Regions from separate parts of the Flavonifractor sp. An91 genome, predicted to be linked through region 2. Evidence: riboswitches for the same ligand, from Rfam matches in the RefSeq annotation. Region 2 holds a riboswitch; each other region holds the start of a gene.
What was found. A riboswitch is a leader RNA that binds a small molecule or an ion and turns the genes downstream of it on or off. The one in region 2 is predicted to bind cobalamin.

Region 1: linked by a shared signal. The riboswitch ahead of cbiD (cobalt-precorrin-5B (C(1))-methyltransferase CbiD) and the one ahead of B5G42_RS18860 (ATP-binding cassette domain-containing protein) in region 2 are both predicted to bind cobalamin.
Region 3: linked by a shared signal. The riboswitch ahead of B5G42_RS14325 (S-layer homology domain-containing protein) and the one ahead of B5G42_RS18860 (ATP-binding cassette domain-containing protein) in region 2 are both predicted to bind cobalamin.
Region 4: linked by a shared signal. The riboswitch ahead of B5G42_RS11835 (energy-coupling factor ABC transporter permease) and the one ahead of B5G42_RS18860 (ATP-binding cassette domain-containing protein) in region 2 are both predicted to bind cobalamin.

Annotation. Positions count from the first base shown of each region.
Region 1 is NZ_NFHA01000020.1:41,563-44,763, reverse strand. Features, by position in the region: gene B5G42_RS11760 (cobalt-precorrin 5A hydrolase) at 1-68, opposite strand, end outside; gene cobM (precorrin-4 C(11)-methyltransferase) at 68-823, opposite strand; gene cbiD (cobalt-precorrin-5B (C(1))-methyltransferase CbiD) at 870-2,006, opposite strand; cobalamin riboswitch at 2,101-2,284, opposite strand; gene B5G42_RS11745 (GNAT family N-acetyltransferase) at 2,333-2,785, opposite strand; gene B5G42_RS11740 (cation-translocating P-type ATPase) at 2,788-3,201, opposite strand, start outside.
Region 2 is NZ_NFHA01000011.1:86,218-89,418, reverse strand. Features, by position in the region: gene B5G42_RS18865 (ECF transporter S component) at 1-666, opposite strand, end outside; gene B5G42_RS18860 (ATP-binding cassette domain-containing protein) at 663-1,547, opposite strand; cobalamin riboswitch at 1,742-1,878, opposite strand; cobalamin riboswitch at 2,028-2,260, opposite strand; gene B5G42_RS18130 (hypothetical protein) at 2,326-2,463, opposite strand; gene B5G42_RS08475 (zinc-ribbon domain-containing protein) at 2,508-3,201, opposite strand, start outside.
Region 3 is NZ_NFHA01000031.1:11,701-14,901, forward strand. Features, by position in the region: gene B5G42_RS14315 (S-layer homology domain-containing protein) at 1-344, shown strand, start outside; cobalamin riboswitch at 549-685, shown strand; gene B5G42_RS14320 (homing endonuclease associated repeat-containing protein) at 700-1,458, shown strand; cobalamin riboswitch at 1,462-1,687, shown strand; gene B5G42_RS14325 (S-layer homology domain-containing protein) at 1,705-2,928, shown strand; gene B5G42_RS14330 (S-layer homology domain-containing protein) at 3,023-3,201, shown strand, end outside.
Region 4 is NZ_NFHA01000020.1:57,084-60,284, forward strand. Features, by position in the region: gene B5G42_RS11825 (precorrin-8X methylmutase) at 1-349, shown strand, start outside; gene B5G42_RS11830 (sirohydrochlorin cobaltochelatase) at 355-1,140, shown strand; cobalamin riboswitch at 1,164-1,288, shown strand; gene B5G42_RS11835 (energy-coupling factor ABC transporter permease) at 1,408-2,061, shown strand; gene B5G42_RS11840 (energy-coupling factor ABC transporter substrate-binding protein) at 2,075-2,371, shown strand; gene cbiQ (cobalt ECF transporter T component CbiQ) at 2,374-3,153, shown strand; gene B5G42_RS11850 (ATP-binding cassette domain-containing protein) at 3,150-3,201, shown strand, end outside.

The sequences.
Region 1 (3,201 bases), on a different contig from region 2:
TCCAGCGCATCAGCCAGGGTACGGCCCAAAGCCGCCCCCCGCCGGGTAAAGGCAATGATGGCCGCCATCACTTGCTGGCCTCCCGGAATTCATGGGTAAAGGTGGGGTCGTACAGCTTGGACCGCTTGTAATCATCCCCCAGAAAATAACCGATAGTAATGAGGGCCGTCTTGGTTACATGGTTCTCCTTGGCGGTTTTCGCCAGGGTGGACACGGTGCAGCGGTACACCTTCTCCTCCGGCCAGGTGGCCTTGTACACGATGGCCGCCGGGGTATCGGGCGCATAGCCCCCCGCCATCAGCTCCTCCTCCACCTGCTCCAGCAGGCCGGTGGACAGGAAGAGCACCATGGTGCAGCCGTGGGAGGCCATCTTCCGCAGCTGCTCCCCCTCGGGCACCGGGGTACGGCCCGCCATGCGGGTAATGATAACCGACTGTGATACATCGGGCAGAGTATACTCCGCGCAGAGGGCAGCAGCCGCTCCCGAGAAGGAGGACACACCGGGGGTCACGTCGTAGGAGATACCCAGTTTGTCCAGCTCGTCCATCTGCTCCCGGTGGGCGCCGTACAGAGAGGGATCGCCGGTGTGGAGCCGGGCAGTGGTGCCCCCCCTGGCCTCGGTGTCCTTCATTACCTCAATGACCTCTTCCAGGGTCATCTTGGCGCTGTCATAGACCTGGCAGCCCTCCTTTTTATAATCCAGCAGGGCGGGGTTCACCAGGGAACCGGCATAGATGATGACATCCGCCTCCCCCAGCAGCTTAGCTCCCCGCACGGTGATGAGATCGGCCCCACCGGGGCCCGCGCCGATGAAATGTACCATAATCGAAACTCCTATCTGTATCGGCGGACGGCCGTAAAAGTCGCCCCTACGATTGATGTTGATGCAGAGCCAGCAAGTTTTCAGCCCCTGTTGTCTTTCCCAGCAGTCCGTACTGGTTGGAGAAGAACACCGCCTCAATGGCCAGGTCGGGCCCGGCCCGGTGGTGCAGCACCTCCTCCAGAGCCTGGGCGATGGAGGCCATCACCGGCTCCAGCAGCCCGTCCTCTTTCAGCAGCTCTACCCCGGCATCGGTGGTAGGGCAGGCAAAGAGGGCTTTCAGCAGCGCCGGGCTCCCGCCCGCCAGGGCAGCGTGGGCGGTGAGGGTCTCCCGCCGGCCATCGGCCACCTTGGAGTGGGTGTTCATGTTCCCCGCCGCCACTTTAATCAGCTTGCCCAGGTGGCCCACCAGCAGGAAGGATCGGAAGCCCAGCCCGGCAGCGTGGTCGATGGCGTGACCCAGATAGTTGCTGCAAGTGCAGCGATGGGTCAGGTCCAGGTCCAGAGTCCCCTCCGCGAAGGAATCCCCGTAGTTGCCGGGGGTGACCAGCAGATCGGTCACGCCTGCGGCTTTGGCTATATCCTGCTCCAGGTAGAGGGAGTCAATGAGGGCGGCCTCGCTCATGGGGCGGACGATGCCGCTGGTACCCAGGATGGAGATGCCCCCTTCAATACCCAGCCGGGGGTTGAAGGTGTGGGCGGCCAGCGTCTCTCCCTCCGGCACCGAAATGGTAATGGACAGTCCGCCGGTATAGCCCGCCCTGGCCATCTCCTCCTCCGCCTGGTGCCGGATCATCATCCGGGGGGTGGAGTTGATGGCAGCTGCGCCTACCGGCTGGTCCAGTCCGGGCCGGGTCACCCGGCCCACGCCGGTACCGCCGTCGATGGTGATGCCGGGGGTGTCGGTCTTTTCCGCCCGTGCGAAGATCAGGGTTCCGTTTGTCACATCCGGGTCGTCCCCGCCGTCCTTCCGGACGGCGCAGCTGGCCCAGCCGGTTCCGGCGGACTGTTCCAGCAGTTCAACCTCCACCGCGATCCCCGCAGGGGTATCCACCCGCACTGCGGGCAAAGCCTCCCCGGTAAGCAGCAACCGGACTGCCCCGGCTGTAGCGGCGGCGGCACAAGTGCCGGTGGTATAGCCGCAGCGCAGCTGCTTGTTCCCCACCGGGATATACAGTTCCAGCACCAGACCGCCTCCTTCGACACAAAAAGGCCCTCCCCAGCTTTGGGGAGGGCCTTTTTCAATGAAAAAATGCCGCACCTCTCCACCTCAGAGCTACGCAATACGGTATCCCTGCAGCGGGTCTCCTGGCTTGCGTTTCCTCCTCCGGCGCACCTTCTCAGCCCCACGGGCCAATGGTATTCGCGCCTTCGTCCACGCTTACAGTAGAGGTAAGACTGCGCCGGATTTACACCGGCTTCCCCTTTCGCGGCACTGCCGCAACTGCGGATACAATTCAATTCTCCGCTCATTATATCAGGGTTCAGGGGAAAAGTAAAGGTAATTTCTTGTCATATGGGCGCACAGGCCGGTTCCCGTGCCATGACAAAATTGGTCAATTTGACCCCATGGCGCTCCACCTGCTGCTCCCGCTCCACCTGCCAGCCCCGGCGTTCAAAGAAAGGCCGGGCGGTGAGAGAGGCGTGAGTCAGCCGGGCGCCGGGCAGGGCATCGCACAGGGCGGTGGCGATCCCCCGGCCCTGGAGATCCTTATGGACATAGAGCCGGTCCAGGTAGCCGTCGTCGGCCAGATCGGCAAAGCCAGCCACCATCCCGTCCCACTCCGCCACCAAAGTAGTGTGGGCCTGAAAGGAGGCATCCCAGGCCGCCAGATCCACCTGTCCGTCGGCCCAGGCATCCAGCTGTTGTGTGGTATAATCCCGCCCGCACACCCCATGGACCGTCTGATAAAAGAGCTCCGCCAGAATGGGGCAGTCCGACGGACGGTAGGGCCGTACCGTCAGACTCATGTGCGGCGCCTCATATGTCTGGCCTTGTCCCACAGCAGGGCGCCGTACTGACATACCTTCAGCAGCACGTTCATCACCGGGTAGGACAGGCCCAGGAACACCACCAGTACCAGGAAGGACTGAATCGTCAGCTGGCTCAGGCCAAAGCTGGCCCCGAACCAGATGATGGCCACCGCGGAGGAGGCGCTCATGGCGATCATCAGCACCCGCCGCTTCCAGTCGAAGGGCTTACACACCTGATAGAGCACCAGCAGGCCGATGACCACCAGCAGAATGGTGGACATGGTGGACAGCTCGTCGGTGGTGAAGCCGAACACCAGATAGAAGGCCTCCAGCCCCAGCACGATGATCAGGTCGGTAAGGCCGCCGGGCAGGGCTGCCCGGAACACGTTGGTGAGAAATTTTCCCTT
Region 2 (3,201 bases):
CAGAGCCGTCAATCCCTCTGCATTGACCAGCGCAGTCAAATTCCCTACACCAAGAAAGGAAAGAAATAAAAGCAGCGATACAGCACCAGACATTGCCGCCAGAAGTTTCCGCCACCACGGCAGTTTTTTGGGCTTTCCTGCCGCGCTTACTTCTGTTGGCTCCGGCAGGGGCGAGATGTCATCCGACAACTCCGGTACAGGCGGCAGTTTCCCGCCGCACAGAACGATCACATCCTCCGGTGTAATGGCCTCAGGCTCCTGATCCCGTGCCATACGGTTGGCAGAGGTCGTATAAAAGCTGTTCCCCGAAAAAAAGGCACGGGGCGTCCCTTCCGACACGGTACCTCCATCAAAAAACAGTGCACAGCGGTGAGCATAGCGGGCGCAGAATCCAATATCATGGCTGACCATCAGGATTGTAACGCCCCGCCGCAAAAGCACCTGCAAAATTTCCGCAAAAACCTGTTTGAACTCTGCGTCCAACCCCTTGGTTGGTTCGTCCATCAGAAGAATATCAGGATCCAGCAACAGGACTTTGGCCAATGCCGCCCGCTGCTGCTCTCCGCCGGACAGGTCATAGGGATGATGCTCCAGCAGCCCCTCCAGCCGGCACAGGGCCACCACACGGGCAATGCGCTTTGCCTTTTCCTCTTTGCTGCCGTTCAGGATCTCCGCCAGATCTTCCTGAACTGTTTTTTCACGAAGAGGGTCTGGGGATTCTGAGGCAAAACGCCAATCGTCCCCTGATGGGTTACCGTTCCCCGGTAGGGTTTCAAAAGTCCAGCCAGCAGCTTCAGCGATGTGGATTTCCCGGCGCCGTTTCCACCCATAAGCGCATAGAACTCGCCCCTTTTTAGGGTGAGGTTCAGTTCCCGCACAACGTCGGGGCTGTCTTTCTCATACTTGAACCACAACTCCGACGCCTCTAGTACAGCGCCGTCCGGGTAGACCCGAGATGGCTCTGGCGGCAGCGGACAGGGCGGATGCTCCACGCTGTAGGCCGTCAGCCAGTCCCGTCCCTCCCGGACTGTAACCGGGCATATCCCTTCCTGTTCCACCGCTGCCCACACCCGCATCGCAGTAGGCATGGCCAGGAACATGGTGTGCCCGCTGGCCCGCAGGGCTGTGCCCACTTCGGCAGGCGTACCGCTGCACAGCAGCTTCCCCTCCTCCATGACGGCCACCCGGGTGGCCAGCGGAAACGCATCTTCCAAACGATGCTCCGTCAGAAGGATGGTCGTACCCAGCTCCCGGTTGATGCGTCCAAGGGTGGCCAGAAAGTCCGATGCCGCAATGGGGTCCAGCTGGGAGGTTGGTTCGTCCAGAATCAGAACCGAGGGCTGCATAGCCATAACGGAGGCCAGATTGAGCAGCTGCTTCTGTCCGCCGGACAGCTCCGTTACATTTTTATAGAACCAGTTCTCGATGCCGAAAAAGGCAGCCATCTCCGCCACCCGCTGGCGGATCACCGGCGTCTCATACTGCGCTGCCTCTCGTGGCGTAAGTCTGGCCGGGCGAGCCTGTCTTCGTTTGCTGATGGTCTTCACCCCCCCTTCAAACTCCAGGATCTTCCGGCAGCCTGAAAAACAAAAAACCGGCAGACAATGGTGTCTGCCGGTAAAGCGCAGATATCCATTGCCGATCCCTGCAAACAGAGGCTTCGAACATGATAAATGCACGAAACCCAAGCCATCTCCAGACATGGATATGGCTGCAAAAATCGGCAATGGATACCACCTTGATCAATTACCATGGAGCAGGCTGACAATCCTGGCTTATGGCCGGGGCCAAATACAGTAGAGGTAAGACTGCGCCGGATTCTCACCGGCTTGTCAGTTGGCATATGTCAAGCATATGACCTGCTCACAGTCTGCATTGTAACCGATTTCTGCAGTGCTGTCAATGACCATTCTTGGAGCGTACTGTAGGGTGTAATATTCCTGAAAATTACAAAACGGCTGCGGCAACCTTATGATTGCCACAGCCGTTTTTCTGTGTAGCCAAACGACACCTGCTACCCATATGGGCAGCAGATCTCTTTTCCTTGTAGGTCTTCTGACTTACGCCTGCGGAGGAGTTCTCCTGCGTCCATATCCTGCCTTCTCAGGTTTCCCCAATGACTGGCTTTCGCCAACGGATACAGACTCAGCGCTTACAGCGGCGGTTACCGTCCGGGATTCACACCCGGTTCCCTTGTCCAGTTTCCGCACCGTGCAGCTTAAGCAGGAGGCAACAGAAACCACAAAGATTCCGATTCAATTCTGATCGTATCGTATCACTAAGACTCTAAAACGTCAAGAGACTTGTTCCCAACGTTTGAGAGCGTCAAGCATATACCCGGCTACATCCGTACCACACTGGCAGGGAGAGGCTGATGTCGTGGAGTACGCCGATGACTGTTCGTCCTTTCTCCCGGGACCAGTGCTCCAGACAGGTCACCAGTTCTGCCTGACTGCCTGTCACAGATTTACTTGGCGCAGGATAACAGTTTATTGCAAACTCTTTTCTCAACCGGCATTTTCATACATGAGCTCCAGGAATAACATAACATCAAACACGTCACTTGATGTCTGCTGACTATCCAGCAGGTCGATTCGATTTAAGGAATATTCAAAGGTTCCATCATTCTGGTCCTCATAATAGAAGCGAAACCGAACATCCTCTCCCATAATGGGCATATAGCCTTCCACATAGACGTTGGAGGCGTCCTCATCAATGGATTCTGAGGTCCAGGTGGGGCTGCGCAAGTTGTCGTCCATCAATTCTTTCATGGTCTGAGGACCATATTCGTCCAGCGTGACATTTTGAATCTGATAGATCGGACCGCCAACCGCCGCATCCCATCCATAACGAAGAATGCCTGCCCCACCGTTGGCCAGAAAGATCACAAACCCGATCAAAAGCGCGATCTCTGCCAGCATACCGATCTTTTTCCGGTTCATGGTACCGGCATTGCAGCCAGCCTCTTCGTTGCCGGCATCCTGAACGGTATAGGGCTGTCCCGGATTCTCGATATGCGTGCCGCAGATGGGGCAGAAAGCCTGCCCGCGTTCCATACGATGATTGCAGGTGGGACAGGGCATATATTTCCGCCTCTGGCGGAGTTTGCGGTTATAGCCTAGATTGATCATGCCAATCAGGCCCAGAATTGTCCCCATAACAGTCCAGCCATGGCCCCAAAAGAACCCCAGAATGATCAGG
Region 3 (3,201 bases), on a different contig from region 2:
CCTGGTATACTAACGCCGTAGCCTGGGCCAATGGGAACGGCATCGTCACAGGTTACGGAAATGGTCTGTTCGGTGGCACTGACAGTATCACCAGGGAGCAGCTGGTCGTTATGCTTTACCGTTACGCCAAGTTTATGAAGCATGATACAGCCGCAGCTGGTGATCTCTCGGCATTCACTGACGCCGGGAACGCCAGCGACTGGGCAGTTGAGGCTCTGCGCTGGGCATACGCGGAGGGGCTGATCACCGGGCGTACCGCAACCACTATTGTGCCGCAAGGCACCGCTACTCGGGCCGAAGTGGCCATGATTCTGATGCGTTTTGGCGAGGAACTGGCAAAGTAACTGCCTCCTCGTTGAAGCATACTTCCCTCTCAAGGATCTCCGGGATCCACAGCATCCCCAGCTGTGGATCCCGGAAGTCCGATCCTGAGGAAACAGCAAGTTTGACCCAAAGAACCAGCCCGGCAAAAGTCGGCAGTTGAAGACAAGGGCTGCCATAGGTATCCTTGTCTTCGGATTCCCTTGACAACGTCATAAAAAGCGGATAGAATATTTTCGTGAACAGGTCATATGCTTGACATATGCCAACTGACAAGCCGGTGAGAATCCGGCGCAGTCTTACCTCTACTGTATTTGGCTCCGGCCATAAGCCAGGATTGTCAGCCTGTTCCATGGTAATTGATCAAGGTGGTATCCATTGCCGATTTTTGCAGCCATGTCCATGTTTGGAGATGGCTTGGGTTTTTGTACATTTTTAATGTACAAATGCTCTACTTGCAGGGATCGGCAATGGATATCTGCTTTTTACCGGCAGACACCATTGTCTGCCGGCTTTTTGTTTTCTGAGCCGGCAGCAGATCCCGAAACTGGAAGGGGGGTGAAGACCGTCAGCAAGCGAAGGCAGGCTCGCCCAGCTAGACTTACGCCGCAAGAGGCAGAACAATACCGCAATTTGATACAGAAATGGGCACAGCAAGCTCCACCAGAGTATGCAGACAACGCTGAAAAGCACCCTTATGCATCTCTTACGCTGTCCAGTGGGCTTGGCAGGGCGGTCTATGCCAGCTATTCCAACGAGGATTTGCTGGCTGTTCTGCACGATGCGGCGTCACGCCTGGGACGTGCGCCCACACAGGATGAGGTCTTTTCTCTGTATCGCATCTACCTGAAAGCGCGGTTTGGTACCTGGCCGGGTGCACTGCGGGCGGCCGGGATGCGGCGATTACCAATACCGGATTTGAATATGCCGGATTGGGCACAGATGCTGGCGGAGGATCCGGAGATCTGCGGTGCTCTGGAGGATGTGACTCGCCGCAGATGCCGCCTTGGATACCCGCCGCGCAAACGTGATGTACCGCAGGCGAAGATCCTCTGTGAGCGATTCCGTTCGTGGGAGAATGTAATTGCCGCCGCAGAGTATTTTGAGAAATGGCAGGAGGCGAGGAAGGATAACTGACAAGTAAATAGGGGCATTTGTTGTGGCCCTTTCTCGGCGGAAGCAGAGGGAGGGATGAACAAGGGAATCGGGTGCAAGTCCCGAACGGTAACCGCCGCTGTAAGCGCTGAGACGCCGGATCGTTGACGAAAGTCAGTCACTGGGGAAACCTGGGAAGGCAGATCCGATGTTGTGGGGAAACTCCCCTGAAGCGCAAGTCAGAAGACCTACAAGAAATGCAAAGGGCCGTCAAAGAGCGACCCGACCATGGGAACACGGCTGTGGCGATCATCGGGATCTGTCACGGCATTTTTTATGCCCTGGCAGAGCAACACTCGAAAGGAGAGACGGAGGAAATATGAAGAAGCGAGTATTGAGCCTGCTGCTGGTGTTTGGCATGGTATCGCTACGGCCAAGACCGAGGGCAGCAGCGCCATTGTTATTGCGCCTCAGGTCACCGGCGAGGCCAAAAAGGTGATGACGGAAGTTTCCACCCAGTCCCTGAAGGACGTGGTCAAGAACACCGACGCGGCCCTGGAAGTGCAGACCGGTGTGGGCAGCGTGTCCATTCCCAACGCCGCTCTGGACGCCATTGCCCGGCAGGCCGGCGGCAGCACCGTGACGATCACAGTGGAAGCCAAGAAGCCTGAGGATGTCAAGGAGCAGGTAAGCGCTTCCCAGTTGGAAGACGCGATAGTAGTGGAAGTGACCATTACCTCCGGCAAAAAGGAGCTCACCACCTTTGACGGAAAATCCTTGACCGTCACCATTCCGGTGACTGGCTCCGCCTTTGTTTCCGGCGAGACTTACAAGGTGATCGCGCTCAGTGCCGACGGCTCCAAAGAAACCGTTTCCGGAACCTGCATCAAGCAAAACGGGAAACTGAGCATACAGGTGAAGATCACCCATCTGAGCACCTTTGTGGTAACCACACAGAAGACCATGCCCTTCACCGATCTGTCCGGCCACTGGGCCGCTGAAGCCATTACTTATGTCTATGGAAACGGCCTGATGAACGGCACCAGCGACACTACTTTTGCTCCTGACGAGTACCTGAACCGGGCCATGCTGGCCACCATCCTGTATCGTCTGTCCGGCGAGCCTGCTGCAACGGGTGAAGGTAAAACATTTATGGACGTGGCACCGGATACCTGGTATACCTCTGCCGTGGCCTGGGCCAGCGCCAACGGTATCGTCAGCGGCGTCGGCGATGGCAAGTTTGCACCCACGCAGGCGATTACCCGCGAAGAGTTGGCTACCATGCTTTACCGCTACGCCAAGTACAGCAAATTGGATACCAGCGCCAAAGGCGACCTGAGCAAATTCGCTGACGGCGATCAGATCGCCGCCTGGGCTTCCGATGCCATGGCGTGGGCGGTGGGTGCCGGACTGATTTCCGGCAAAACCGCCAATGTCATTGACCCCGCCGGTACGGCCACCCGTGCCGAAGTGGCGACCATCCTCATGCGCTTCACAGAATTGACGAAATAACAAACGACGTGCCGGGGCGCAAGACGCCCCGGCACGGAAAGGAGTTCCTATGAAAACGGTTTTCAAACGCGGAACAGGCTTTCTCCTGGCTTTTATGCTACTGCTCAGCCTGAGTGTCCCCGCATTTGCAGCGGAGACGGATCTGACCGCCGCAGTGCAGGGCAGCGCAAAGTATATGCTCAACACCGTTCGTGAACCTCAGGTGGGATCCGTGGGCGGCGAATGGGCTGTCATCGGCCTGGCCCGTTCCGGCTACGACGTACCCCAGAAATA
Region 4 (3,201 bases), on a different contig from region 2:
CTTCATGTCCGACCCGGACGTGGCCGCTGAGGCCAAGGAGCGGGGGGAGACCCGGGCCACCGTGTCCATGGAGCGGGCCGCTCAGCTGGAGGGCCCCCTGGTGTTGGCCATCGGCAACGCCCCCACCGCTCTGGTGCGGGCCTGTGAGCTCATCGAGGAGGGGAAGATGGCCCCCGCTCTGGTGATCGGCGTGCCGGTGGGCTTTGTCAACGTGGTGGAGAGCAAGGAGCTGCTGCTCACCATGGACACCCCCCACATCGTGGCCCGGGGCCGCAAGGGGGGCAGCAACATCGCCGCTGCCATCTGCAACGCCCTGCTCTACCAGGCCAGCAACAACGTACGGGAGTGAAGGATATGAAACAACAAGCCCTTCTGGCGGTGTCCTTCGGCACCAGCCACCGGGATACCCTGGAAAAGACCATCACCGCCATCGAGAAGGCCCTGGCCGCCGCCTTTCCGGAGCGCACTCTTCGCCGGGCCTTCACCAGCGGTATGATTTTGAGAAAGCTGGAGCGGGAGGGCACCCACATCGACGACGTACCCGCCGCCCTGGAGAAGCTGGCGGCGGAGGGATACACCGACGTGCTGGTCCAGCCCACCCACATCATGAACGGCGACGAGTACGACAAGATGATGGCTCTGGCCGGCCCCTTCGAGGGCCGGTTTGAGAAGCTGACCTTCGGCCGCCCCCTGCTCACCGAGACGGGGGACTACCTGGACGCGGTGGGGGCCCTGCTCCAAGACCTGCCCCAGGCAGAGGAGGGCAAAGCCATCCTCTACATGGGCCACGGCACCGAGCACTTTGCCAACTCCTGTTACGCCCTGCTGGAGTATGTGTTCCGGGATATGGGCCGGAAGGACGTGGTCATCGGCACGGTGGAGGGCTACCCCGGCTTTGGGGAGGCGGTGCGCCGTATCCAAGAGCTGGGTGCCACAAACGTAGAGCTGCGCCCCCTGATGATCGTGGCGGGCGACCATGCCAAAAACGATCTGGCGGGGGAGGAGGAGGACTCCTGGAAGTCCCTGCTGGAACAAGAGGGCTACGCCGTCAACTGCGTGCTCCAGGGCCTGGGAGAGTTTCCCAGTATCCAGGCCCTCTTCGTCAAGCACGCCGGAGAGGCCAAACAACTCCAGGCGTAAGCCTGTTTGCATAGAGGGCCGGGAAAAGGGAAGCCGGGTGCAAATCCCGCGCAGTCCCGCTGCCGTAAGAGAAGAGCCGCCGGGCACCATGTCACTGGGAAAACCTGGGAAGACGCGCGGCGGCAGAGAGGCTCAAGCCGGAAAACCTTGCCCGGCCCGGAAACCACCCACCTACGAGTGATAGGAAAGGATGAGACAACCATGAAAACTCTGACTGCCAACAAAACCGTCCGCGCCGCGGCGGTGCTGGTGGGGCTGCTGGGTCTGATGACCATGAGCGCCTCCGCCATGCACATCGCCGAGGGTATGCTGCCGGTGAACTGGGCCATTGGCTGGGGCGCGGTGTGCGTGCCCTTCGTGGTGGCCGGCTTCTTCTCCATCAAGAAGAAGATCGATCAGGCCCCCCGGGCCAAGATCCTGCTGGCCATGTGCGGCGCCTTCGCCTTCGTGCTGTCCGCCCTGAAGATCCCCTCGGTGTCCGGCTCCTGCTCCCACCCCACCGGTGTGGGCCTGGGCGCCATCCTGTTCGGGCCCCTGGTCATGACGGTGCTGGGGCTGATCGTGCTGCTCTTCCAGGCCCTGCTGCTGGCCCACGGCGGCCTCACCACCCTGGGCGCCAACGTATTCTCCATGGCCATTGCCGGGCCCATCGTGTCCTGGCTGGTCTATAAGCTGCTGCGGAAGGCCAAGGCTCCTGCCGCTGTGGCGGTGTTTGCCGCCGCCGCCCTGGGTGACCTCTTCACCTATGTGGTCACTTCGGTCCAGCTGGGGGTCATCAACGGCGGCATGGTGAAGTTCCTCACCATCTTTGCCGTGACCCAGATCCCTCTGGCCATTGCCGAGGGCCTGCTTACCGTGGTGATCTTCAACGTGCTGGAGAAGTACAGCAAGACCGAGCTGCATGAGCTGCAGGTGCTGTAAGGAGGGGACGGATATGAAAGTTTGGCAGAAAAATTTGATTTTGATCCTGTTGGTGGTGGTCATTGCCGCCGTGCCCCTGTGGCTGCTGCCCAATGCCGAGTTCGGCGGAGCCGACGGCCAGGCTGAGGAGGCCATTATGGAGCTTAACCCCGACTATGAGCCCTGGTTTGAGCCCATTCTGGAGCCCGCCAGCGGCGAGGTGGAGTCTATGCTCTTTGCCCTCCAGGCTGCCATCGGCGCCGGTGTGGTGGGCTTCATTCTGGGCCGCATCACCAAGAAGCCGGACGGAAAAGAGAAAGGAACGAACTGACCATGGGCACCGACCGCTACGCCTATCAGTCCCGCCTGCGGCGGGTGTCTCCCATGCCCAAGCTGCTGCTGACGGTAGTCGCTCTGGTGATCTGCCTGTGCTGCGACAGCGTGGCGGTGGGCCTGTTTACCCTGGTTCTGATGGGGGGGCTTATCACCACCCTGGGGGGACTGTCCCCCAGGGTGTACCTCCATTTTTTAAAGGTGCCGCTGATCTTTCTGGTCATCGGCTGCCTTACCATCGTGGCGGGGGCCTACCCCGCTGGGACGGAGATGGTGGCAGCTATTCCGGTGGGCAACAGTTTGTGGGGCTTTACCGTGGATGGCCTTTGGCTGGGCGGCCGGATCTTCTGCAAGGCCCTGGGGGCGGTGGGATGTATGTACTTTCTCTCCCTCAATACCCCCGTTACCGATCTGACCATGGCCCTGGAGAAGCTCCATGTGCCCAAGCTGCTGGTGGAGCTGATGGAGCTCATTTACCGCTTCATTTTCGTGCTGGCGGAGACGGCTGCCAACATCCGCACCGCCCAGGATTCCCGGCTGGGCTACCGGGGGTTCCGCCGGTCGGTGTCCTCTCTGGGGATGCTGGCCTCCATGGTGTTCCTGCGGGCCTGGCGGAAGGCCGACCGTATCTATACCGCCCTGGAGTCCCGGGGCTATACCGGCAGTCTCACCACCCTGAACGACGCCTACCGTCCGGGGTGGGGGCTGCTCCCCCTCACCGTATTTGCGGCGGCGGGACAGATCGCCATTTGGTTTGTGGAAGGGAGGCTGCTGCCGTGAAGGCCATCCAGGCAGAAGATCTGTGTTATACCTATGAAGATGGCACTG